Regions from separate parts of the Streptomyces sp. LX-29 genome, predicted to be linked through region 4. Evidence: riboswitches for the same ligand, from Rfam matches in the RefSeq annotation. Region 4 holds a riboswitch; each other region holds the start of a gene.

What was found. Region 4 has a riboswitch for cyclic di-AMP ahead of LRS74_RS20050 (transglycosylase family protein). Riboswitches for the same ligand answer to the same signal wherever they lie in the genome.
Region 1: another riboswitch for cyclic di-AMP. It lies ahead of LRS74_RS10430 (transglycosylase family protein); the one in region 4 lies ahead of LRS74_RS20050 (transglycosylase family protein).
Region 2: another riboswitch for cyclic di-AMP. It lies ahead of LRS74_RS09410 (C40 family peptidase); the one in region 4 lies ahead of LRS74_RS20050 (transglycosylase family protein).
Region 3: another riboswitch for cyclic di-AMP. It lies ahead of LRS74_RS08145 (M23 family metallopeptidase); the one in region 4 lies ahead of LRS74_RS20050 (transglycosylase family protein).

What each region holds. Positions count from the first base shown of each region.
Region 1 is NZ_CP089746.1:2,469,539-2,475,373, forward strand. It holds gene LRS74_RS10410 (hypothetical protein) at 1-109, opposite strand, end outside; gene LRS74_RS10415 (hypothetical protein) at 115-663, opposite strand; gene LRS74_RS10420 (helix-turn-helix transcriptional regulator) at 745-1,089, shown strand; gene LRS74_RS10425 (permease prefix domain 1-containing protein) at 1,086-1,772, shown strand; cyclic di-AMP (ydaO/yuaA leader) riboswitch at 2,462-2,675, shown strand; gene LRS74_RS10430 (transglycosylase family protein) at 2,681-3,877, shown strand; gene LRS74_RS10435 (hypothetical protein) at 3,959-4,525, shown strand; gene LRS74_RS10440 (heme-binding protein) at 4,530-5,096, opposite strand; gene LRS74_RS10445 (sensor histidine kinase) at 5,246-5,835, shown strand, end outside.
Region 2 is NZ_CP089746.1:2,221,354-2,227,188, reverse strand. It holds gene LRS74_RS09420 (metallophosphoesterase family protein) at 1-1,526, shown strand, start outside; gene LRS74_RS09415 (hypothetical protein) at 1,520-1,660, opposite strand; cyclic di-AMP (ydaO/yuaA leader) riboswitch at 2,612-2,775, shown strand; gene LRS74_RS09410 (C40 family peptidase) at 2,779-3,276, shown strand; gene pruA (L-glutamate gamma-semialdehyde dehydrogenase) at 3,411-5,051, opposite strand; gene LRS74_RS09400 (proline dehydrogenase family protein) at 5,308-5,835, opposite strand, start outside.
Region 3 is NZ_CP089746.1:1,892,613-1,898,447, reverse strand. It holds gene LRS74_RS08155 (pitrilysin family protein) at 1-1,182, shown strand, start outside; gene LRS74_RS08150 (pitrilysin family protein) at 1,179-2,579, shown strand; cyclic di-AMP (ydaO/yuaA leader) riboswitch at 2,930-3,084, shown strand; gene LRS74_RS08145 (M23 family metallopeptidase) at 3,094-3,921, shown strand; gene LRS74_RS08140 (GntR family transcriptional regulator) at 4,151-4,927, shown strand; gene LRS74_RS08135 (HPr family phosphocarrier protein) at 5,162-5,443, opposite strand.
Region 4 is NZ_CP089746.1:4,648,265-4,654,099, reverse strand. It holds gene LRS74_RS20070 (Ppx/GppA phosphatase family protein) at 1-280, opposite strand, end outside; gene LRS74_RS20065 (DUF501 domain-containing protein) at 277-813, opposite strand; gene LRS74_RS20060 (septum formation initiator family protein) at 890-1,357, opposite strand; gene eno (phosphopyruvate hydratase) at 1,509-2,789, opposite strand; gene LRS74_RS20050 (transglycosylase family protein) at 3,321-4,100, opposite strand; cyclic di-AMP (ydaO/yuaA leader) riboswitch at 4,104-4,256, opposite strand; gene LRS74_RS20045 (transglycosylase family protein) at 4,528-5,685, opposite strand.

The sequences.
Region 1 (5,835 bases), 2.2 Mb from region 4:
CCGGGCCGCCCAGTGAGGTGATCACCTTGACGTGGGCGGTGAACAGGTTGGTGAAGAGGATCAGGATGGAGGCGGCCTCCACCGCCGCCGCGATCCGCAGGGCACGCATGTTCCTCACACTCCCGTCGTGGAGCCGGGGCGAACGATCATCAGGACCACCACGACCGCCCACAGCAGGTTGAAGACCCCGGTGACCATCGCCAGTCGAGCGGCGGCCGTCCGGAGCCCCTCGCCGGCGGCCGCGCCCTCGGGCGCGCTCCCGGCCTCGCCGGCGGTCCCGGACTCGCTCCCGGCCACGGCCTCACCCTCGGACCCGGTTCCGGCCCCGGCCATCGCGAGCAGCCGCTGCTGATGAGGGATCACGGCCACGGCGAGCATCACGGCGGCGACCGCGGTGAGGATCATCGACACGATCAGCCAGGCGTCGCCGAGGACGCCCAGTTGCGCCCCGGTGGCGATGCCGAAGACCGGCACGACGAGCCCGGCGACGGCGTAGCCACGGCAGACCCGGTGCAGGAACGCCGCGACACCGGCGGCGCGCCGGTCCTCACCGTCCATCACCGACTGCTTCGCGTAGCGCGGGAACAGCGAGGCGGCCAGGGTGATCGACCCCACCGCGACGATGGCGGCTAAGACGTGGACGGACAGAAGCAGCTTGGTCACGTGCGTGCCTCCAAGCGAACTCAATAAGTTGACAGCCAATAGGTAGCACACCTACATCTTGGCTGAGTACGCTTCGCGGATATGAAGGCAGACGCGGTACGAGGTCACCTCGACGGACTCCTGCTCGCCGCGCTCGAAGAGGGCCCCCTGCACGGTTACGCGATCATCGCCGCCGTACAGAAGCGCAGCGGCGGGGCGCTCGAGTTGCGCACGGGCACCATCTATCCGGCGCTGAAGCAGTTGGAGCGGCTCGGACTGCTGCGCAGCAGCTGGGACTCGGTGGGCGAGCGTCGGCGACGCTGCTACGAACTCACCGAGGCGGGGCGTCGGACCCTGGACCATGAGCGCACCGCCTGGCGGGAGTTCACGACGGCGATCGGCTCGGTCCTGAACCCCGCCCCCGCGTCGCCCGGGCTCGCCACATGAGTGCGGCGCCGAGCACCGACGGTCCCTCCGACGACCCCATCGAGCGGTATGTCGCGACCCTGTCGGCGGCGCTGCAGGGACCGGCGCGCGACAAGGCCCGGCTGGTCGAGGAGATCCGCGACGGCCTCGACGACGCCGTGGCGGCGCACACCTGCGAGGGGGTCCCCTACGAGCACGCCGCCCACGCGGCCATCACCGAGTTCGGCTCGCCGGACAACCTGGTGCCCAGCTGTCAGCGGGAGCTGACGATCGCCCAGGCCCGGCACACCGCACGGGCCGCCGCGCTGGCGGTGCCCTTCGCGATCGCCTGCTGGCTGGTGATCCGGACGGCCGGCGACGACCGTGCGTGGGAGCTGAGCCGTGCCACGCAGCTGCTGACGGCGCATCTGGTCGGCGTCGCCGCCACCGCGGCGGCGCTGGCCGGCGCGACCTGGGCGGCCACCGGCCCGCTCGCCCGCTGGCTGCCCACCCCACCCCGGCTGCCGCTGGCGGTCGCCTGGACCGGCACGGCCGCGAGCGTGGCCATGGCCGTCACGGCGCTGGTGCTCGTCACCCTGTCGGTCGCGGTCACGAACTGGCCGCTGGCCGTGGCCGCCGGTCTGCTCGCGGCGGCGTCGCACGCCGTGGTGGCGGCGTCGGCCCGCACCTGCCGCCGGTGCGCCCGCCTCCGCGCCCCCTCCTAGCCGTCCGCCGATTTCCGTTCCCGGGATATCCACCGCCGGGCCTTTCCCCGGGAATCCCTCCGGCGATGCGTCGTCAGATTCCGCATTCGCCGCCGATAACCCCGGGTCGCGACGGACCACTCCGCACACCGGATCACTCCACGGACAAGGCGCACCCGCCCCCGATGCGGCTGATCACGCCGCACCTCCGCGCGAGGCGGCGATCCAAGCCGTTTGCCAGCCCTCACTCCCTTCGCATCAGCACCCCTTCTGCTTTGCCAGTGCATAGAGAAGACGCCCGCTGACGCGCCCCACGGGGGGCGATCCCCCACCACCGCGGCGAGCACGGGTCGGGAGACCCCCGGGACATCTGCCGAAAGTCCCAGGGAACCGGACAGATGGAATCGGACTCTTAGGACTTAGGGCACATAGTTACCGCCGGTGACTGAGGTCACAGGTTTGCTGGCGGGAATGTCACTCACTGCCCGCCTTCAGCACACTTTCCGTCCACATTGTCACGCCGTGCAGCACCCGGACGGCATTCCGCAAGATCTTCTTTCGCTCTCGGGAAGAGATCCAGAGCGCAGCGTGACAAAAACCCCCGGAAAGGTCCCGAGTCGATCTTTTCCGGAAATCCCGACGCTTGTGGGCCGCGAAATCCATGTGTTTTGGTTACGGCCGTTCCCTTCGCAATCACTGCGGGGGAACCCAAAGCCGGAACGCCTAGTCCTGCCGCCGGCCGAGGAGTGTCCACGAACACACGACGGCAGGAGCGGGGGACCCAGGTAAGTCGCCGGGTCGCGCCACGAAGCGCGACACGGCTTGGGGTGAAGACGTGCCGCGGCCCATGAGGCCGCTCAGGGCACGGCCGGGCAACTCCAGCCCGAACCCGACAGCTCACCTCGCAGGCGTGGGAGAGGAACACCCCTATGTCTGTCGGTCGTCACCGTCGTATCACCCCTGGTCGCATCGCCAAGCTTTCCCTCGCTCTCGTCGCCGGCGGCGCCGGCATCGCGATGCCGCTCGTGGGTGCCACCACGGCCAGCGCCGCGTCCGTCGAGACCTGGGACAAGGTCGCGATGTGCGAGTCCACCGGCAACTGGAGCATCAACACCGGCAACGGCTTCTACGGCGGTCTGCAGTTCACGCAGTCCACGTGGGAGGAGTTCGGCGGCACCGCGTACGCCTCGCGTGCGGACCTCGCCACCAAGGACCAGCAGATCGCCATCGCCGAGAAGGTGCTGGCCGTGCAGGGCCCCGGCGCCTGGCCCGTGTGCTCCGTCAAGGCGGGCCTGACCAAGGGCGGCCCGGCCCCGGCCATCTCGCCCGACGGTGACACGGCCACCTCCACCCCGGCCCCCGCCGCCCCGGCGCCGGCCGCCCCGGCCGAGGACGCCAAGCCCGCCCCGGCCCCGAAGGACGACGTCCCGTCCGAGGCCGCGAAGAACACCGAGTACACCGTCGTCGGCGGCGACTCGCTCTTCTCGATCGCCCAGGCGCACGACGTCGAGGGTGGCTGGGAGGCCGTCTACAAGGCCAACCGCGAGGTCGTGGGTGCCAACCCGAACCTGATCTTCCCGGGTCAGAAGCTCTCCCTCCAGGGCGAGGCCGCGAAGCCCGCCACCGGCGAGGCCGCCCCCGCCGAGGCTCCGGCCGCTCCGGCCCCGGCCGCCCCGGCTGAGGCCCCGGCCGCCCCGGCCCCGGCCGAGGCCCCGGTCGCCTCCGGTTGGACCGCGCCGGTCGCCGCCCCCCAGGGCACCCCGTACCACCAGGCCGGTTCCGCCTGGTCCAGCGGTTACCACACCGGCGTCGACTTCCCCGTCGCCACCGGCACCACCCTCAAGGCCATCGGTGACGGCGAGGTCGTCTCCGCCGGCTGGGGCGGCGCCTACGGCAACGAGGTCGTCATCCGCCACGCCGACGGCAAGTACAGCCAGTACGCCCACCTGTCGCAGCTGTCCGTCTCGGTCGGCCAGACCGTGACCGGCGGCCAGCAGATCGGCCTCTCCGGCTCCACCGGCAACAGCAGCGGCCCGCACCTGCACTTCGAGGTCCGCACCGCTCCGGGCTACGGCTCCGACATCGACCCGATCGCCTACCTGCGCTCGCACGGCGTCAACATCTGAGTCTGAGCATCACCCGAAGTGCCCGGTCCGCCCCACGCGGACCGGGCACTTCGGCGTTTCCGCGCCGGTAGCCTCTCGGCCATGTCCTTCGAGAGTGCCCGGCCCGCTCCCGTTCCCCCGCACGGCGACGCCCCGGCCCGGGACGGCCGTACGGTCCCCGACCGGGACGAGGCCGCCCGGCCCGGGGAGCCCGCGGCCGCTCCCCGGTCACCCGCGCCCCGGCGGTCCCCACCGGCCCGGCCCGCGCGGCGGTCCCGGCGCGAGGGACTTCCCTGGACCGTCCTGGCCTGTCTGCTCTGCGCCTGCGCCGTCAGCGCGCTCTTCCTGCCCGTCGCCTTCCACGAGGACCGCGCCACCCAGGAGTGCGGCTCCGTCCTGTCCCCGCATGTGGCACGGCAGGGCGGCGGCGAGGCGCGCTACGGCCACGAGTGCGCCGCGCTGCGGACCCAGCGCCTGGGGTACTCCGCCCTCTTCCTGGCCGGCGCCGGCGTCACGCTCGCCGTCGCCGGCTCCCTGACGGGGCGGGGCCGGGGGCAGACCGAGCGGCAGCGCCCCGCGGCCCCGCGCCCACCGGCGCAGCGGCCCTCCGCCGCGCACGCGAACGGCCGGGCGGGGGCCCCTACGGACCCCCGCCCGGCCGTCTCCTAGCGGCTCAGCCCGCGAGCGCCGCCGCGCCCGCGCTCGCGTACTTCTCGTCCAGGTCGCCGCTGGGCGCGCCGGCCACGCCGATGCCCGCGATCGGCGCGCCCTTGGCCGGGGCCTGCACCGGCACCGCGCCCGCCAGGAACAGCGTGCCCGGGATGTCCTTCAGGTTCGGCGCCTGCTGGAGGCGCTTGACCAGCTCGGAGGTGGGGGCGTTCCAGGAGACGGCCGTGTACGCCTTGCGCTGCGCCGACTCGTACGACTGCGGGCCCGCGCCGTCGCCGCGGAGCACCACCACCGTGTTGCCGTTGCGGTCGACGACCGAGACGGTGATCCGCTGGCCGTCCTTCTCCGCCGCGTCGAGCGCCGCCTGGGCGGCCTCGGTCGCGGCGTCCACGGTGAGGTGGGTGGACTGGTAGGTCGCCTTCTTGGGAGCCGGGGCGGCCGGCGCGGCGGCCGGGGCCACCGGCTGGCTCTCCTCCGTGCCCGCCGCGTTCGCCGACACCACGCCCAGCGTTCCGCCGCCCAGCAGCGCCGCCGCCACCGCCACCGTCAGCACCCGCGTGTTCTTCGCCATGAGTCTGCCTCTCCTTCGGTTCATGCCTGCCTGAGGACTCGCCCCGATCCTCCGGCCGGGCACTCCCCCGCCACATCGCCGTACCCGCCGACCCCGCCATCGGCCGATCGGTTGATGCGCCGGTGATCCGCGCAGGTCACGATGGGGTGATGAGGCACGAGCAGGACCCCGACGCGCGCTGGCTGGCCGCGGTGATGCACGCGGCGTTCTTCCTGTTGCTGGCCGCCTCGCTGACCCGCTTCCTGCTGCGCCACCCCGGCGAGGCCCGCACGCCGTGGATCATCGCGCTCAGCGTCGTGCTCGCACTGCTGTACGTGCTCGGGCCCGCCCTCGGCTTCCGGCCCACCCCACGGCGCCTGGCCTGGCTCGGCACGGTGGTCGCCGTCTGGGTGGTGCTGGTGCTGCTGGCGCCCAGCTTCGCCTGGTGCGCGGTCCCCCTCTTCTATACGGGGCTGCGCGCGCTGCCGCCGCGCGCGGCGCTCGCCCTGGTCGCGGTCCTCACCGCTCTGGTCGTCGGGGCGCAGCTGCGGCTGTCCTCGGGCTTCGACCCGAACCTGGTGCTCGCCCCGCCCGCCGTCGCCGCCGTGGCCACCGCCGTCTTCGTCCACATGGATCGGCAGGCCGAGCGGCTGGCCGCCACCGAGCGGCGCGAGGGCACGCTCGCGGAGCGGCAGCGGCTGTCCATGGAGATCCACGACACCATCGCGCAGGGGCTTTCCAGCCAGCAGATGCTGCTCCA
Region 2 (5,835 bases), 2.4 Mb from region 4:
TGCGCGCCAGGTTCTCCCGGCGGCGGGTGCTGCGCACCGGTGCGGCCGGAGCGGGGGCCATGGCCGGCGCGGTGGCGCTGGGCGGGGCCGCGTGCGGCGCGGAGCGGCCGGCCCCCGCGCCGACACGGGTCCGCTCCGTCGCGGTGGGCGGGGTCGACGGCTCGCTGGTGGCCCCGTTCGGGCGCCACCTGGCGTTCGGCGCCGATCCCCGCACCCAGATGCGGATCTCCTGGCAGGTGCCCCTGGCGGTGCGGAAGCCGTACGTCCGCGTCGGTCTCAAGCCCTGGGAGCTGAGTCGCAGGATCGAGGCGGAGGTACGGCGGCTGCACACCCCGCCGCTCAGCGACCGGCTCCCGGCGGTGGAGCAGTACTACCTGCACGCCGCGCTGGACGGGCTGCGCCCGGGTGTCACCTACTACTACGGCGTCGGCCACGACGGCTCCGACCCGGCCGACCCGCGCCGCTTCTCCTCCCTCGGTACCTTCCGCACCGCCCCCGCCCAGGCCGAGAGGTTCGTTTTCACCGCCTTCGGCGACCAGGGCATCAGCTATGACGCGCTCGCCAACGACCAGCTGATCCTGGGTCAGAACCCGTCCTTCCATCTGCACGCCGGCGACATCTGCTACGCGGACTCCTCCGGGCAGGGCGGGACCGACGACACCTATGACGCGCGGCTCTGGGACCAGTTCCTGGCACAGACCGAGTCGGTGGCCGCACGGGTCCCGTGGATGGTCACGACCGGCAACCACGACATGGAGGCGTGGTACTCCCCGGACGGCTACGGCGGTCAGCTGGCCCGCTGGTCACTGCCCGAGAACGGCCCCGACCCGCGCACGGCGCCCGGCGTCTACTCCTTCGTCTACGGGAACGTGGCCGTGGTGGCGCTGGACGCCAACGACGTCTCGCACGAGATCCCCGCCAACCGGGGGTACACCGAGGGGAGGCAGACCCGCTGGCTGGACCGCCGGCTGGGGGAGCTGCGGAAGACCCCCGGCGTCGACTTCATCGTGGTCTTCTTCCACCACTGCGCGTACTCCACCACCAGCGCGCACGCCTCGGACGGCGGCGTCCGCGACGCCTGGGTGCCGCTCTTCGAGAAGCACGGGGTGGACCTGGTGGTCAACGGACACAACCACGTCTACGAGCGGACCGACGCCATTCGGCGTGGCGGGGAGTCCCGTCCGGTGCCGATCGGTGGGGAGACCGACCCCACGCGCGACGGGATCGTCTACGCCACCGCGGGCGGCGCCGGCGCCCGGCTGTACTCCTTCCCGGTCCCCGACAGCTACGAGGGACACGAGAAGGACCTGGACCACGTGGACACCTACCACTGGACCAGGGGTCGGCAGAAGAGCCCGGAACAGGTGGAGTGGTCGCGGGTCCGCTACACCGGCTTCTCGTTCCTCGCGGTGGAGGTCGATCCGGGCGGGCGCGCCCCGCGGATGAGGGTCACCACGCTCGCGGAGTCGGGCGAGCGGGTCGACCACTTCACGATCACCCGCCCGCGCCGCGTCCGACCTCAGTGACCGGTGGCGCCGCCGTTGTCGCGGCGGTCGAGCGCCCGCTGCAGCGCGGCGGCGGCGTTCTTCCGGTCGGCGTCGAGGTGGTCGGTCTTGCGGCGGACGGTGTGGCGGGCGCGGCGGACGGCGGTCTCGGCCATGGTCACGTCTCCTCTTGCTGTTGAGAGCCCCGAGAAGGTGGATATGAAGCCGTGAGGGGCGGGGGCCGGGTGCGGCAGGGGTCACCTGCGCCAGCACCGGGCCGCATCCGCCGTCGCTGGATGGAGCGACATGTTCGGCTGACACCAACGTAAGCCAGCGGAGCCGGGCTGTCTGCACAATTAGTCGGACGTCCTACTATCTGAGACGTGGAGTTCCGCCGGGGGCGGGGCCGGATGCGGTGCCCCGGTCGGGCGGCGACCCACCGGGGCGGGTGCGCCCAGGGGCCTGATCTCTGTCGGACGGCTCGACTGTCCGGGTGGCCCGCCTGTCCGGGTGGCCCGCCTGTCCGGGTGGCACCGCGGCCGGGTGGCCGGGGCGCCGGGCGGCCGGACGGCTCGAAGCGTGTCGTTGCCGTGGGTTCCGCGCGCCTCCGCGTCGGGGCGCGGCGCGCGGAGTCGTCGCCCATGCCCGACCGGCGGGTTCCACCGGGCGGCCCCGCGGTGCGCCACGCAGCCGGCTGCCGCCGGGCGCCCCCTGTCGAGCGCCCCCGACGAGCGCCCGAGGACGCGTCGGAGCGCCGCCGCGATGGCCACCGCCTCGGTGCTGGCGGGCCCCTTTCATCCCCGGCGCGAGCGTGCCGGGCGTCGCGGCTGACGCCCCGCCAACCGCCATCTCGGCTTGACCGATGACGACCCGTTGTGCGCCGGGCCCGGTTCCCAGGTCACGGGCGGGTTACGGGCGGTCCGTCGACGCCCGCTCAGTCACCGTAAAAATCCCCCTACTTCCGTCATGACGGGCGTGGCGCGCCCGGCGTGCTAAGCCGTGAATAAGTTCACAAGTGATCGTTTCAGCTCGGTATTCCGGCCGTTCATGACGCAGTATCCATAACCGTTGTTCAGTCCCCGTCATCCCGACGGGGCGATCCGGGCGGACGCCGAGTCCTGCCACCGCTCGGATCCACGCTCGGAACCACGAGTTCGGCAGGAGCGGGAGACCCAAGCACGACGGGCCACGAAACCGGTGGCCCTTGGGGTGAAGCCACGCATGTGGCCGGGCAACTTTGTCAGCCCGAACCCGACAGGTCATCTTTCGTAGGCGGATGACGAAGGGCTTTTGCATGTCCACGCGTTCTCCGCGTACTCGCATACCCGCGCTCATCTCCAAGGCCGGGGCGACCTGTGCCCTCACCACCGCGGCTGTCGCCGCGACCGCCCTCGTGCCCGTCATGTCGGCCGAGGCCCAGGCGGCCACCCAGGCCAAGCCGGCACCGGCCAAGACGGCGTTGAAGGTCGCCGCCTCGAAGAAGGGGGCTCCCTACCGCTGGGGCGCCACGGGGCCGAACGCCTTCGACTGCTCGGGGCTCACCCAGTACTCGTACAAGAAGGCCGGCAAGAAGCTGCCGCGCACGGCGGCCTCGCAGTACAACAAGACCCGGCACATCTCCAGGGGCTCCCGCAAGGCGGGTGACCTGGTGTTCTTCCACTCCGGCTCGAACGTCTACCACGTGGGCATCTACGCCGGTAAGGGCAAGATCTGGCACTCTCCGAAGCCCGGCAAGTCGGTGCGGCTGGAGAAGATCTGGACCAGCCAGGTCTGGTACGGCCGGGTCAGGTAGACCAAGGAGGTCAGGCCAGACGCACATCTCCCTTGCGGTGCGGCGGCGCCGCAATGGAAACCGCCCCCCTGCCGGCGTGAGGACCGGCAGGGGGGCGGTGTCTTGGGACGGACGTGCCGTCAGCCGTCAAGGGCTCAGCCCATGTGCGGGTAGCGGTAGTCCGTCGGCGGGACCAGCGTCTCCTTGATGGCGCGGGTCAGGGTCCAGCGCATCAGGTTCTGCGGGGCGCCCGCCTTGTCGTTGGTGCCGGAGGCACGGCCGCCGCCGAAGGGCTGCTGGCCGACGACGGCGCCGGTCGACTTGTCGTTGATGTAGAAGTTGCCCGCGGCGAAGCGGAGCTTCTCCATCGTGTACGCGGCGGCGGCGCGGTCGTTGGCGATGACCGCGCCGGTCAGGGCGTAGTCCGAGACCGACTCCATCTGGGTCAGCATCTCGTCGTACTTCTCGTCCGAGCTGTCGTCGTACACGTACACCGCGAGGATCGGGCCGAAGTACTCCGCCTTGAAGACCTCGTTCTCCGGGTCCGTGCACTCGATGACGGTCGGGCGCACGAAGTAGCCCACCGAGTCGTCGTAGCTGCCGCCGGCGATGATCGTGCAGCTCGGGTCGGCGGCGGCGCGGTCGATCGCGGCCTTGTTCTTGGCGAAGGCGCGGTCGTCGATGACGGCACCGATGAAGTGCGACAGTTCGGTGACGTCACCCATGGTGATGCCGTCGACCTCGGCCGCGAACTCCTCCTTGAAGCCGTCGTTCCAGATGGAGGCCGGGATGTACGCGCGCGAGGACGCGGAGCACTTCTGGCCCTGGAACTCGAAGGAGCCGCGGGTCAGCGCGGTCTTCAGCGCGGCGCGGTCGGCGCTCGGGTGCGCCACCACGAAGTCCTTGCCGCCCGTCTCGCCGACGATGCGCGGGTAGGAGCGGTACTTCTCGATGTTGTTGCCGACCGTCTTCCACAGGTGCTGGAAGGTCTTGGTCGAGCCGGTGAAGTGGATGCCCGCCAGGTCGCGGTGGTTCAGGGCCACCTCGGAGACGGCCAGGCCGTCGCCCGTCACCAGGTTGATGACGCCCTTCGGCAGGCCGGCCTCCTCCAGGAGCTGCATGAGCAGCACGGCGGAGTGCGTCTGCGTCGGGGACGGCTTCCACACGACCACGTTGCCCATCAGGGCCGGGGCGGTCGGCAGGTTGCCCGCGATCGCGGTGAAGTTGAAGGGGGTGATCGCGTAGACGAAGCCCTCCAGCGGGCGGTGGTCCATGCGGTTCCACACGCCCGGCGCGTTGGCCGGGGGCTGCTCGGCCAGGATCTGGCGGGCGTACGCGACGTTGAAGCGCCAGAAGTCGACGAGCTCGCAGGGGGTGTCGATCTCGGCCTGCTGGGCGGTCTTGGACTGGCCCAGCATGGTCGAGGCGGCCATCGTCTCGCGCCAGGGGCCGGCCAGCAGCTCGGCGGCGCGCAGGATGATCGCCGCGCGGTCGTCGAAGGAGGTCGCGCGCCAGGCCGGGGCGGCGGCCAGGGCGGCGTCGACGGCGTCCCGGGCGTCGGCCTCGGTGGCGTTGGCGTAGGTGCCGAGCACCGCGGAGTGGTTGTGCGGCTGCACCACGTCGAAGCGCTCACCGCCGCCCATCCGCTTCACGCCGCCGATGGTCATCGGCAGCTCGATCGGGTTCTGGCTCAGCTCCTTGAGCTTGGTTTCCAGACGGGCGCGCTCCGGGGTACCGGGGGCGTAGGTGTGCACCGGCTCGTTGACCGGCACGGGGACCTGGGTCACAGCGTCCATGGTGGCCGTTGTCTCCTTCGATCGAGGGGTGTGCGAGGGGGCGGGTCGTCGGCGGCTGGCGAGTGAGGGCGGTCAGCCGCGGCTGACCGGCGAGCGCGGGAAGGCTGCTGTTCCCGGGGGACGACCCCCGGACCCCCAGCCGGCCTGCCCGCTGCTCACGGTCGTCGTCGGCGGCTGACCAGCGAGCGCGGGAAGGCTGCTGTTCCCGGGGGACGACCCCCGGACCCCCAGCCGGCCTGCCCGCTGCTCACCGTCGTCAGCCGCGGCTGATCAGCGAGCGCAGGAAGAACACGAGGTTCGCGGGGCGCTCCGCGAGACGGCGCATGAAGTATCCATACCAGTCTGTGCCATACGGGATGTAAATCCGCATACGGTGACCTTCCGCTACGAGCCGCTGCTGCTCGGCCTCGCGGATGCCGTACAGCATCTGGAACTCGTACTCGTCGAGCTTGCGCCCGTACTGGCTGCCGAGCTCCTGCGCGATGGCGACCATGCGCGGGTCGTGCGAGCCGATCATGGGGTAGCCGTCGCCGGCCATCAGGATCTTCAGGCAGCGGACGTACGCCTTGTCGACCTCGTGCTTGTCCTGGAAGGCGACGCTCGCGGGCTCCTTGTACGCGCCCTTGACCAGGCGCACGCGGGAGCCTTCCCCGGCGAGCGCGTGGCAGTCCTCCTCGGTGCGGAACAGGTAGGACTGCACGACGGCGCCGGTCTGCGGGAAGCGCTTCCGCAGCTCGGCCAGGATGGCCAGGGTGGAGTCGACCGTGGTGTGGTCCTCCATGTC
Region 3 (5,835 bases), 2.8 Mb from region 4:
GTGCAGGGCGCAGGCGGTTCGCTGAACGGGACCACCAGCTTCGAGCGCACCAACTACTTCGAGACGATGCCCGCCCACCAGGTGGAGCTGGCGCTGTGGCTGGAGGCCGACCGTATGGGGTCGCTCCTCACCGCGCTGGACGAGGAGAGCCTGGAGAACCAGCGGGACGTCGTCAAGAACGAGCGCCGGCAGCGCTACGACAACGTGCCCTACGGCACGGCCTTCGAGCGCCTCGTCGCCATGGCCTACCCCGAGGGCCACCCGTACCACCACACGCCCATCGGCTCGATGGCCGACCTGGACGCGGCCTCGCTGGAGGACGCGCGGGAGTTCTTCCGCACCTACTACGCGCCCAACAACGCGGTGCTGGCCATCGTCGGCGACATCGACCCCGAGCAGACGCTGGCCTGGGTCGAGAAGTACTTCGGCTCCATCCCCTCCCACGAGGGCAAGCGCCCCCCGCGCGACGGCTCGCTCCCGGACGTCATCGGCGAGCAGCTGCGCGAGGAGGTCCACGAGGAGGTCCCGGCCCGCGCCCTCATGGCCGCCTACCGGCTGCCGCACGACGGCACCCGCGAGGCCGACGCCGCCGATCTGGCGCTGACCGTGCTCGGCGGCGGCGAGTCCTCCCGGCTGCACAACCGGCTGGTGCGCCGCGACCGCACCGCCGTGGCCGCCGGGTTCGGCCTGCTGCGGCTCTCCGGCGCGCCCTCGCTGGGCTGGCTGGACGTGAAGACCTCCGGCGGCGTGGAGGTGCCCGACATCGAGGCGGCGGTCGACGAGGAGTTGGCCCGCTTCGCCGCGGAAGGGCCGACCCCGCAGGAGATGGAGCGCGCCCAGGCGCAGCTGGAGCGGGAGTGGCTGGACCGGCTGGCGACCGTCGGCGGGCGCGCCGACGAACTGTGCCGGTTCGCCGTTCTGTTCGGCGACCCGCAGCTGGCGCTCACCGCCGTCAACCGGGTCCTGGACGTCACCGCCGAGGAGGTGCGCGCGGTGGCCGCCGCGCGACTGCGCCCCGACAACCGCGCGGTCCTCGTCTACGAGCCCGTCCAGCCGGCCGAGCAGGCCGCGGCCGCCGACGGGGCCGACACCGAGGAGAACGCGGCCGACGCCGCGGACGCCGCCGAGAACGCCGCCGGCAAGCAAGCCGGCACCACGGAAGAAGGGGAGTCGGCGCAGTGAGCGACACCGCCGCCACCATGACGTTCCACCCGCAGCCCAAGCCGGGTCTGGCCAAGCCGTGGGCGTTCCCCGCGCCCGAGCGCGCCACGCTGCCCAATGGCCTGACCGTGCTGCGCTGCCACCGCCCCGGCCAGCAGGTCGTCGCGGTGGAGATCAGCCTCGACGCGCCGCTGGACGCCGAGCCGGCCGGCCTGGACGGCGTCGCCACCATCATGGCGCGCGCCCTGTCCGAGGGCACCGACAAGCACGACGCGGAGGAGTTCGCGGCCGAGCTGGAGCGCTGCGGCGCCACCCTGGACGCGCACGCCGACCACCCCGGCGTCCGGGTGTCGCTGGAGGTCCCGGCCTCCCGGCTGCACAAGGCGCTGAGCCTGCTGGCCGACGCGCTGCGCGCCCCCGCCTTCCCCGACGGCGAGGTGGAGCGGCTGGTCCAGAACCGACTGGACGAGATCCCGCACGAGCTGGCCAACCCGGCTCGGCGCGCCTCGATGGCGCTGTCCAAGGAGCTGTTCCCGGCCGACGTCCGGATGTCCCGGCCCCGCCAGGGCACCGAGGAGACCGTCGCGCGCATCGACGCCGCCTCCGTGCGCGCCTTCTACGAGGCGCACGTGCGGCCGGCCAGCGCCACCGCCGTGGTCGTCGGCGACTTCACCGACCTCGACCTCGACCAGGCGCTCGCCGACACCCTCGGCTCCTGGACCGGCGGGCCGGCTCGGAAGCGCTCCTACCCGGCGATCACGGCCGACGACACCGGCCGTGTGGTGATCGTCGACCGGCCCGGCGCGGTGCAGACCCAGCTGCTCATCGGGCGGGTCGGCGCCGACCGGCACGACCGCGTGTGGCCCGCTCAGGTGCTCGGCACCTACTGCCTGGGCGGCACCCTCACCTCGCGCCTCGACCGGGTGCTGCGCGAGGAGAAGGGCTACACCTACGGCGTGCGCGCCTTCGGCCAGGTGCTGCGCTCGGTCGACCCCGCCACCGCGGGCGTCTCCGGCATCGCGATGCTCGCCATCAGCGGCTCGGTGGCCACCGAGGTGACCGGGCCCGCGCTGGAGGACGCCTGGAAGGTGCTGCGGACGCTGGCCGAGGAGGGGTTGACGGACGACGAGCGCGAGGCGGCCGTGCAGAACCTCGTGGGCGTGGCGCCGCTGCGCTTCGAGACGGCGGCGGCCGTCGCCAACACCCTGGCCGACCAGGTGGAGCAGCAGCTCCCCGACGACTTCCAGGGGAAGCTCTACGCCCGGCTGGCGGAGACCGGCACGGTGGAGGCGACCGCGGCCGTGGTGAGCGCATTCCCGGGGGACCGGCTCGTCACGGTGCTCGTCGGTGACGCCTCGGCCATCGAGGAGCCGGTGCGGGCCCTCGGCATCGGCGAGGTGCGCGTCGTGTCCGGTTGACGCGACGCGCTGACGCGATCGGCCGGTGCGACGCGCTGACGCGATGTGGCTGACGTGATGTGGCTGGCGCGATGCGCGCACGCGATCGGCTGACGCGATGTGAGGTCCGGTGAGGGGCCCCGACGTCCGACGGGACGTCAGGGCCCCTCTTTCGCTGCCCGCGCCCGCCCGCGCCGACCTGGGTCCCAGATCACGGCTTGGCATCCGTCAAATGTCCGTTTTATTGGAGAGATTGCCTGTCTGTGTGTGTGGCGAGCGCAACAAAAACGCTGATCTGTTTGGTGAACGAAAGAACTCGCCTCTAGCGTCGGTGCGGTTGCTCGTCATGCGTGAGCCGCACCCGCGGCAGCGAGCGACCATCGCCGAGTCCCGTGGCACGAGCCAGGGGAGCCGGGGACCCATATCCCCCTGGGGTGAATCGGGCGCCTTTCCGGAGGTGCTCGTAGGAGACCTTCCTGCTCCGAACCCGTCAGCTAACCCGGTAGGCGAAGGAAGGAAAGGAGTACGCCACCCCATGGCGTTCACCCGTGCCACCGGGAAGCACCGTCGTCCCCGCTCCGCCGCCCGTACGGGCGCGAACATCGCCGGGATAGCCACGATCGGTGGCGTCGTCGCCTCCGTCGCCTCCCCCGCGTTCGCCGCCTCGCCCTCCGGCGAGCCGGACCGCCTGGAGGACACCGGCCTCAACCAGGCGATCGTCGTCGGTGAGCACATGGCCGACCAGATCGACGCCCAGGCGCAGACCCAGGAGAACGTGGCCCAGGAGGCCGCCGCCAAGGCGCAGGCCGAGGAGGCCGCCCGCAAGCAGGCCGTCCGCGAGGCCGCCGAGGCGAAGCGCACGGCCGAGGCCGCGGCCAAGAAGGCCAAGGCGAGGGCGAAGGCCGAGCGCGAGGCCAAGGAGCGCGCCGCCCGCGAGGCCGAGCGCAAGCGGCTGAACACCTTCGTGTCGCCGATCGAGGGCTCCTACGTCTCCACCTCCTACCAAGCAGGCGGCGGCATGTGGTCCTCCGGCAGCCACACCGGTGTGGACTTCCACGCGGCGTCCGGCACCTCGGTGCGCGCGGTCGGCTCCGGCACCGTCGTCGAGGCCGGTTGGGGCGGCGCGTACGGCAACAACGTCGTCATCAAGATGAACGACGGCACCTACACCCAGTACGGCCACCTGTCCTCGCTCAGCGTCTCCGTCGGCCAGACGGTCACCCCGGGCCAGCAGATCGGCCTCTCCGGCAGCACCGGCAACTCCAGCGGTCCGCACCTGCACTTCGAGGCGCGCACCACCGCGGAGTACGGCTCGGACATCGACCCGGTGAGCTACCTCCGCCACCACGGCGTCAACATCTGACCCGCCGCCGCACGGCGGACTTCCCCCGCAAGGCCCCGGCCCCCGGCCGGGGCCTTACGCGTGTGCCCTCCGGGGCATGGCCAAAAAATAGCCATGAAATCACTCGGGCCGTCGGAAATTCCGGCCACGTGGAATAGAGTTTGTGGATCACACGTCAATCAGCTGCGTTTAGCGGGGATTACGGCGGAGGTTCGACCATGCGGGACCGGAAGTGAACGGCGATTCGACTGTGTTCCAGGGCGGCCGTCGGATTTCGGCCCATGCGGTGTGTACGGCGATCCGCGACGACATCGTCTCCGGCGCCTTCGCGCCCGGCGCGCGGCTGACCGAGGAACTGCTCGCCCGTCGCTACGGCGTCTCGCGGGTGCCGGTGCGGGAGGCCCTGCGCACCCTGGAGTCCGAGGGCTTCGTGACCAGCCGCCGGCACGCCGGGGCGTGCGTCGCGCAGCCCTCGCCGGAAGAGGTCGCCGACCTGCTCGACATCCGCGCCCTGATGGAGCCGCTGGGCGCCGCGCGCGCCGCCCAGCGGCGCACCGAGGCGCATCTGAAGGTGTTGCGCGGGCTGGTGCGGCTCGGCCAGGAACGGGCGCGTCGCGGTCAGCTCGCCGAGCTGCGCCCGCTCTGCGACTGGTTCCACGAGACGCTGGCGCAGGCCTCCGGAAGCCCGAGCCTGGCCGGGCTGCTGGTGCAGCTGCGGCGGAAGATCGATTGGATGTACGCGCTGGAGCCGGCCGGCCCCGCGTCGCCCGCCGCCCCGGCCTCACGCCCCGGCCCGCCGCGTGCGGAACCCGCGGTGGTGCGGGCCGTGGAGTCGTGGGAGGGGTATGGCGCGCTGGTGGACGCCGTGGCCCGAGGCGACGCCGAGCGGGCCCGCTCGCTGGCCGCGCTGCACGCGGAGCGCTCGCTCGCCGAGTACCGGCTCCGCCGCCCGTTCACGGCCGTGGCACCGGCCGCCGCCGTGAGGGATTCGAAACAATCCCACAACACGGCGAGCGCTCGGAATTAACACGTGGGCCGTATACACATGGCATATGAAGAATGGCGATTTCCGTCGCGGGGAATCCGTGGCTTCGCGGCGCGATCGCCTTCGAGTGAAAACAAGGCCGCGTGCCCGGATTAGCCGGGCGCGCGGCCTTGTCGTCGTGCGGAGTGGATTGACCGGAGGGGTTTCGGAGACGAATGGGGGGCGTGCTCCGTAAAGCCGCCCCCGATCGTTCCGCACCACCACCGTGCCGGTGGCTCAGACCGTCTCCGGGAGCTCCTCCAGGCCCTCGGCGACCAGCTTGGCCAGGCGGTCCAGCGCGGCGTCCGCGTCGGCGGCCTCGGAGGCGAGCACGATCTCCTCGCCGCCCTGGGCGCCCAGGCCGAGCACGGCGAGCATCGAAGCGGCGTTGACCGGCTGACCGTCGCCCTTGGCGATGGTCACGGGGACCCCGGCGGCGGTCGCCGCACGGACGAAGATGGACGCGGGGCGGGCGTGCAGGCCCTCGGCCCAGCCGACGTTGACGCGGCGCTCAGCCATGGTGAAACCCTTCGAGTCGTTTCCAGTCACTGAGGTTGTCTAGACCAGTGTCTCACGGGGTCGGGGGTGGTCCGCCCCGGTCGACGCCCGGCGCGCCCGACGCCCGACGCCCGCGACGCGATGCCCGACGCCGCCGCCTGACGCGCGCGACGTGACGCCCGGCTTTCGGGCTCGGCACCCGGGGCTCGACGCCTGACGTCTGACGCCCGCGTTGCGACGCCTGACGCCCGGCTTTCGGGCTCGGCACCCGGGGCTTGCCGCCCGCCGCCCCGCTTCCGGGCCCGCCGCCTAACGCCCAGGGGCCCGCCGCCCGCCGCCCGGCTTCCGGGGCCAGCGCCCAAACGCCCCCCGCCCAACGCCCCCCCGCCCGCCGCCCAACGCCCGGCGCCCAA
Region 4 (5,835 bases):
AGTCCTCGCGGTTCTCCGCGTCGCGCGAGGCGGAGGTGGCCACGAAGCGCGGGTGGGACGCCCCGTACTCCTCGATCACGGCGGCGTACTCCCGGCACGCCGCGAACGTGCGCTCCAGCGCCTCGGGGGCCAGCCGCCCGGTGCGGTCCACGCCCTGGCCCAGGCGCACGATCCGCATCCGCCGGTCGAGCTCGACCAGTTCGCCGGTGGCCGGGTCGAGGTCGGCGACGAGCAGTCGGATGGAGTTGGTGCCGCAGTCGATGGCGGCGACGCGCCTCACTCGGACTCCCCCTCGCCCCCGCAGGGGTTCACGCACGGGCCCTTGCGCCACCACTCCGGCAGCAGCGCCAGGGCCTCGTCGCCCAGCGGGTTGACGCCGGGCCCGGCCGCCAGCGAGTGGCCGACCAGCACATGCAGGCACTTGACCCGGTCCGGCATGCCGCCGGCGCTCGGGAAGCCCTCCAGCACCTCGATCGCGTCGCGGCGGGCGATGTAGTCCTCGTGGGCGGCGCGGTAGGCGGCGGCCAGCTCCGGGTCGGTGCCGAGCCGGGCCTGCATCTCCTTCATCACGCCGTTGGCCTCCAGGGTGCCGATGGCGGAGGCGGCGCGCGGGCAGGTCAGGTAGTAGAGCGTCGGGAAGGGCGTGCCGTCCTCGAGCCGCGGGGCCGTCTCGACGACGTCGGGGTTGCCGCAGGGGCAGCGGTGGGCGATGGCGCGCAGACCGCGCGGCACGCGGTTCAGCTGCGCCTTGATGGCGGCCACGTCGGCGTCGGTGGGCGCGGTGTGCTCGGTCTGCGGAGGGGGCGTGTCCATGTGTGGAGGGTTCTCTTCGGTCGGTTCGGAGCGGTGGGTGGCCGGGACGGATTCGGGAGACGGAGACGGTGGCGGGTCAGCGGGACGGCTGCCGGTCCGCGGCGTCCACACCGTCCCACAGATTGCGGTACCAGGGCTGGTCGGCGGCGGCCCGGCTGTCGACGCGGTCGCCCGGACCGCCGCCACCCAGCACGCTGTAGCCGGTCTCGCCCGGCCGGACGTAGTGCAGGTGTTCGCGGGCGAGCCGCTCGATGTACGCCGGGTCCTGCAGCCGCGCCTTCTCCTCGCGCAGCCGCTTGACGTCCTCGCGCGCCTCCTCCGCCTGGCGCCGCTGGTCGGCGATGTCCGAGCGCTGCGAGACGAACTGTCGTGTCGGATAGGCGAGGGCGACGACGAGGGAGCAGAGGACCAACGCGAGCAGGGCGGCGCGCCCGGTGAGGCGGCCGCGGCGCGGGGTGCGCGCGCGGTAGACCCGGGCGGCGGCCTGGCCGCCGAGCGCCTTCAGCCTGGTCGCGGTGGAGAACCGATCCCGGTCCCGAGCCATCTCCCGCCTCCCCGTCAGCCGTGACACATACGCACGTACGTCCCCGGACACGGTACGGGACCGCGGCCGGGGACGTACGGAAGCTGGACGCATCGCCGTGACCGGCGGTGTTCGTCAGCCCTTGAAGCGCGGGAAGCCGAGCTTCAGGGCGTCAGCCCTTGAAGCGGGGAAACGCGCTGCGACCCGCGTACACCGCGGCGTCGTCGAGGATCTCCTCGATGCGCAGCAGCTGGTTGTACTTGGCGACACGCTCGGAGCGGGCCGGGGCACCGGTCTTGATCTGGCCGCAGTTGGTGGCGACGGCCAGGTCGGCGATGGTGACGTCCTCGGTCTCGCCGGAGCGGTGGGACATCATGCACTTGAAGCCGCTGCGCTGGGCCAGCTCGACGGCGTCCAGGGTCTCGGTGAGCGAGCCGATCTGGTTGACCTTGACCAGCAGGGCGTTGGCGGCGCCCTCCTCGATGCCGCGGCCGAGGCGCTCCGGGTTGGTGACGAACAGGTCGTCGCCGACGAGCTGGACCTTGTCGCCGAGCTTGGCGGTGATGGTCTTCCAGCCGTCCCAGTCGTCCTCGAACAGCGGGTCCTCGATGGAGACCAGCGGGTACGCCTCGACGAGCTCGGCGTAGTACTCGGTCATCTGGGCGGCGGTGCGCTCCTGGCCCTCGAAGACGTAGGAGCCGTCCTTGTAGAACTCGGAGGCGGCGACGTCCAGCGCCAGCGCGATGTCCTGGCCCGGGGTGTAGCCGGCCTTCTGGATCGCCTCCAGGATCAGGTCCAGCGCCTCGCGGTTGGAGTCGAGGTTCGGGGCGAAGCCGCCCTCGTCGCCGAGGCCGGTGGAGAGGCCGCGCTCCTTCAGCACCGACTTGAGGGTGTGGTAGACCTCGGTGCCCCAGCGCAGCGCCTCGGAGAAGGACTCCGCGCCGACCGGCGCGATCATGAACTCCTGGATGTCCACGTTGGAGTCGGCGTGCGAGCCGCCGTTCAGGATGTTCATCATCGGGACCGGCAGCAGGTGGGCGTTGGGGCCACCCAGGTACCGGAAGAGCGGGAGGTCGGACGCCTCGGAGGCGGCGTGGGCGACGGCCAGGGAGACGCCCAGGATGGCGTTGGCGCCGAGCGAGGACTTGTCCGGGGTGGCGTCCAGGTCGAACATCGCCTGGTCGATCAGGCGCTGCTCGGTGGCGTCGTAGCCGACGAGCTCCGGGCCGATCTGCTCGATGACGGCGAGGACGGCCTTCTCGACGCCCTTGCCGTTGTAGCGGTTCTTGTCCCCGTCACGCAGTTCGAGGGCCTCGAAGGCGCCGGTCGAGGCGCCGGACGGCACGGCAGCACGACCCGTGCTGCCGTCGTCGAGGCCGACCTCGACCTCGACCGTGGGGTTGCCTCGCGAGTCGAGGATCTCGCGAGCTACGACGACGTCGATGGACGGCACGAGGGTCTCCTTCGTATGTGTCTGGGTTCTGCGACACGAGCCTAACGGGCCCGGGGCGCTGTGCCCGCCCTTCGCCCGCCGGACGAGACGGCGCACACCCCAAAAGCCCTGATCGTGGGGCGAATCGGCGGCTGTTCGCTGAGCGGAGAAGGCGCACGGCCCCGGCGGGGCGCCCGTTACGGGGGGTGGGGCGCGCCCGGCCGGGGCCGGCGTGGGGGCTCAGCTGAGGCTGGGGCGGCTCAGCCGAGAGGGGGACTGCGGGGATGTGGGGACGAGGGGGACGATCCCCTGACTCCCGACCGCGCACGCACTGCGGCCGGGCGCGCACTCCGGCCCCGCGCGCACTCCGGCGAGTGAGCCGAAGGGCGCGCGCGCACTCAGGCGAACCGAGCCCTGAAAAGGGGGCTAAGCGGCTCTGGTGAAGTCGGCTGCGGTTCGGCAGCGCCCTGAAGGGGCGCGGGGAACTGCGCGACCAGCCACAACGGGCCCGCAGGCGAACGACGGCCCGTCACGGCACTTCCCGCGGAGCCCTTAGCGCAGGTCGAGCATCTGACCCGGGTAGATGAGGTCCGCGTCGCCGACGATGTCGTCGTTCAGCTCGTAGAGCTTCTGCCAGCCGCCGTCGACGTGCTGCGCGGCGGCGATGGTGGACAGCGTGTCGCCCGCCCTGACCTGGTACTCGCCGTCGCCCTTCTGGATGGTCTTGGGGGCGGCGTGGCGCGGCGCGGACTGCTGCGGCTGGGCCTGGCGCTCCTGGGAGCGGTTGGCCTTCGGGGCCTGGGTGGTGCGCTCGGGCTGCGGCTGGGCGGTGGGCCGGGCCTGCGGCTGGGACTGCTGGTGCGTCTGCGGCCGGGACTGGGCCTGCGACTGCGACTGGGTGTGGCTCTGGCTCTGCGACGGGGTGTGCGCCTGGGAGCCGCCCGAGCCGGAGCCCTGGCTGCCGCCGCTGGTCAGGTTGACGCCGCACTTGGGCCAGGCGCCCTTGCCCTGCCCGGCCAGCACCTTCTGGGCGATCTCGATCTGCTGGGACTTGCTGGCCTTGTCGGCGGTGGGCGCGTACTGCGTGCCGCCGTAGGCGGCCCAGGTGGAGGCCGAGAACTGGAGGCCGCCGTAGTAGCCGTTGCCGGTGTTGATGGACCAGTTGCCCCCGGACTCGCACTGCGCGACCTGGTCCCACTGCTCGGTGGTGGCCGCGTTGGCGGCGGTGGCGCCCATCAGCGGGACGGCGACCGCGGCGCCGGCGACACCGGCGAGGGTGGCGATGCGGGTGACCTTGGAGGGACGACGATGCTTGCCCTTGCCATGAAGCATGTTGGGTTTCCTCACCGACGCCTACGAGGTGAGCTGTCGGGTTCGGGCACGTGAGTTGCCCGGCCGCGTGCGGTGACCGCGTGCGACTTCACCCCTAGCCGGAGGGCCCGGCACATACGTTGGGTCCCCCGCTCCTGCCTTCGGCGCTTGCGCGTCGACAATCCCTCCGACCGCTGGCAGGACTCGGCGTGACGGTCGGTGGCACTCGCGGTGCGAGCGATGACGACGGTAAGCACATCCCCCCGGAGAGCTCAAACCCCAACATCCGTGGAATCTCAGCCCCGTTTGGACCGGGGAACCCACATCGCCGCAGGTCAGAAGTGGCGTACGAAGGCGGGACACGGGCGATACACCCGAATAGGCGAAGAGATCCATATCTCACTTTCACCAAACTCGGGCATACCGCAGCGAACCGCCTTCGTCAGCACTACTTCTGAGTCTTCGACGCCTTCGTGGCGTCCTGGTCGGCGCCGGTCTCCGGAGCCTTCTCGGCGTCAAGTACCAGCTGCTGTCCGGGTTGGATCACGTTCGGGTCCTTGCCGACGACGCGCTCGTTGGCGTCGTAGAGCGCCGGCCAGCCGCCGGGAACCTTGTTCTCCTCGGCGATGACTGACAGGTTGTCACCGGGTCGCACGGTGTAGTCGCCGGGGCCGGTGGAGCCGTCCCGGCCCTCCAGGCCGTCGCGCGAGGCGTGCCGTCCGCTGCGCTGGTCGCCGTCCTCAGGGGCGCGGGTGTCCGGCTGGCCGCGGTGGCGCCCGGTGCCCTCGCGGGTGTCGGTAGCGGGGCCCTCGTCCACGCCGGTGCCGGTTTCGCCGTCCCGGCCCCCGGGGGTGCCCGGCTCCGCCTCGTCGGGCTGACCCGGTCGGCCGGTGTCCGACGACCCGTCGGAGCCTTCGGAGCCGTCGGAGCCGCGCGGGTCCCGGGAGTCGCCTCCGGAGTCGTCGGAGCCCCCGTCAGGCGCCTGGGGGTCCACGGGATCCGCGGGCCCCTCGCGGTCGTCGTCACCCCGCGGGTCCTCGCCCCGGTCCGAGCCCTGGTCGGCGCCCCGGTCCGCGTCCTCGCCCTTGCCCGCGTCCTGGCCCTCGCCCTTGTCCGCGTCCTGGTCCTCGCCCTTGTCCGCGTCCTGGTCCGCGTCCTTGTCCGCGTCCCGGTCGGCCTCCTCGCCCTGGTCCTTCTCCTTGTCCGTCTCCCCGGAGGGGCGGTCGGGAGTCTCGGACGGGATGGGGTCGGGCTCCGGGGGCAGGGTGCGGCCCGGGTCCACCTCCGGGGCGCTGCCCCCCTGGGTGAGGCCGGCGTTGACCGCGCAGCCCGGCCAGGCGCTCGGCCCCTGGGCCTTCAGGATGCTCTGGGCCACGGCGATCTGCTGCGAGCGGCTGGCCAGATCCGGACGCGGGGCGTAGTCGATGCCACCGTGGCTCTTCCACATGTCGAGCGTCAGCTGGAGCCCACCGTAGAAGCCGTTGCCCTCGTTGGCGCTCCACATCCCGCCGCTCTCGCACTCGGCGACGCGGTCCCAGGTGGCGGTGTCTGCGGCGTTCGCACTGGTCGCACCCATCAGCGGCAGCGCGATGCTCGCGCCGGTCACGCCGGCTGCGACGACGATGGCCGGAGCCTGACGGGGACGGCGATGTCTACCAGTGCCGGAGCGCATACGTACGGGCCTCTCGTGTGGCGGCTGAGTCGAGGGTTGAAGATAATGCGGCCACCTGACAGTCACAAGTCGATGTAGTGGAGG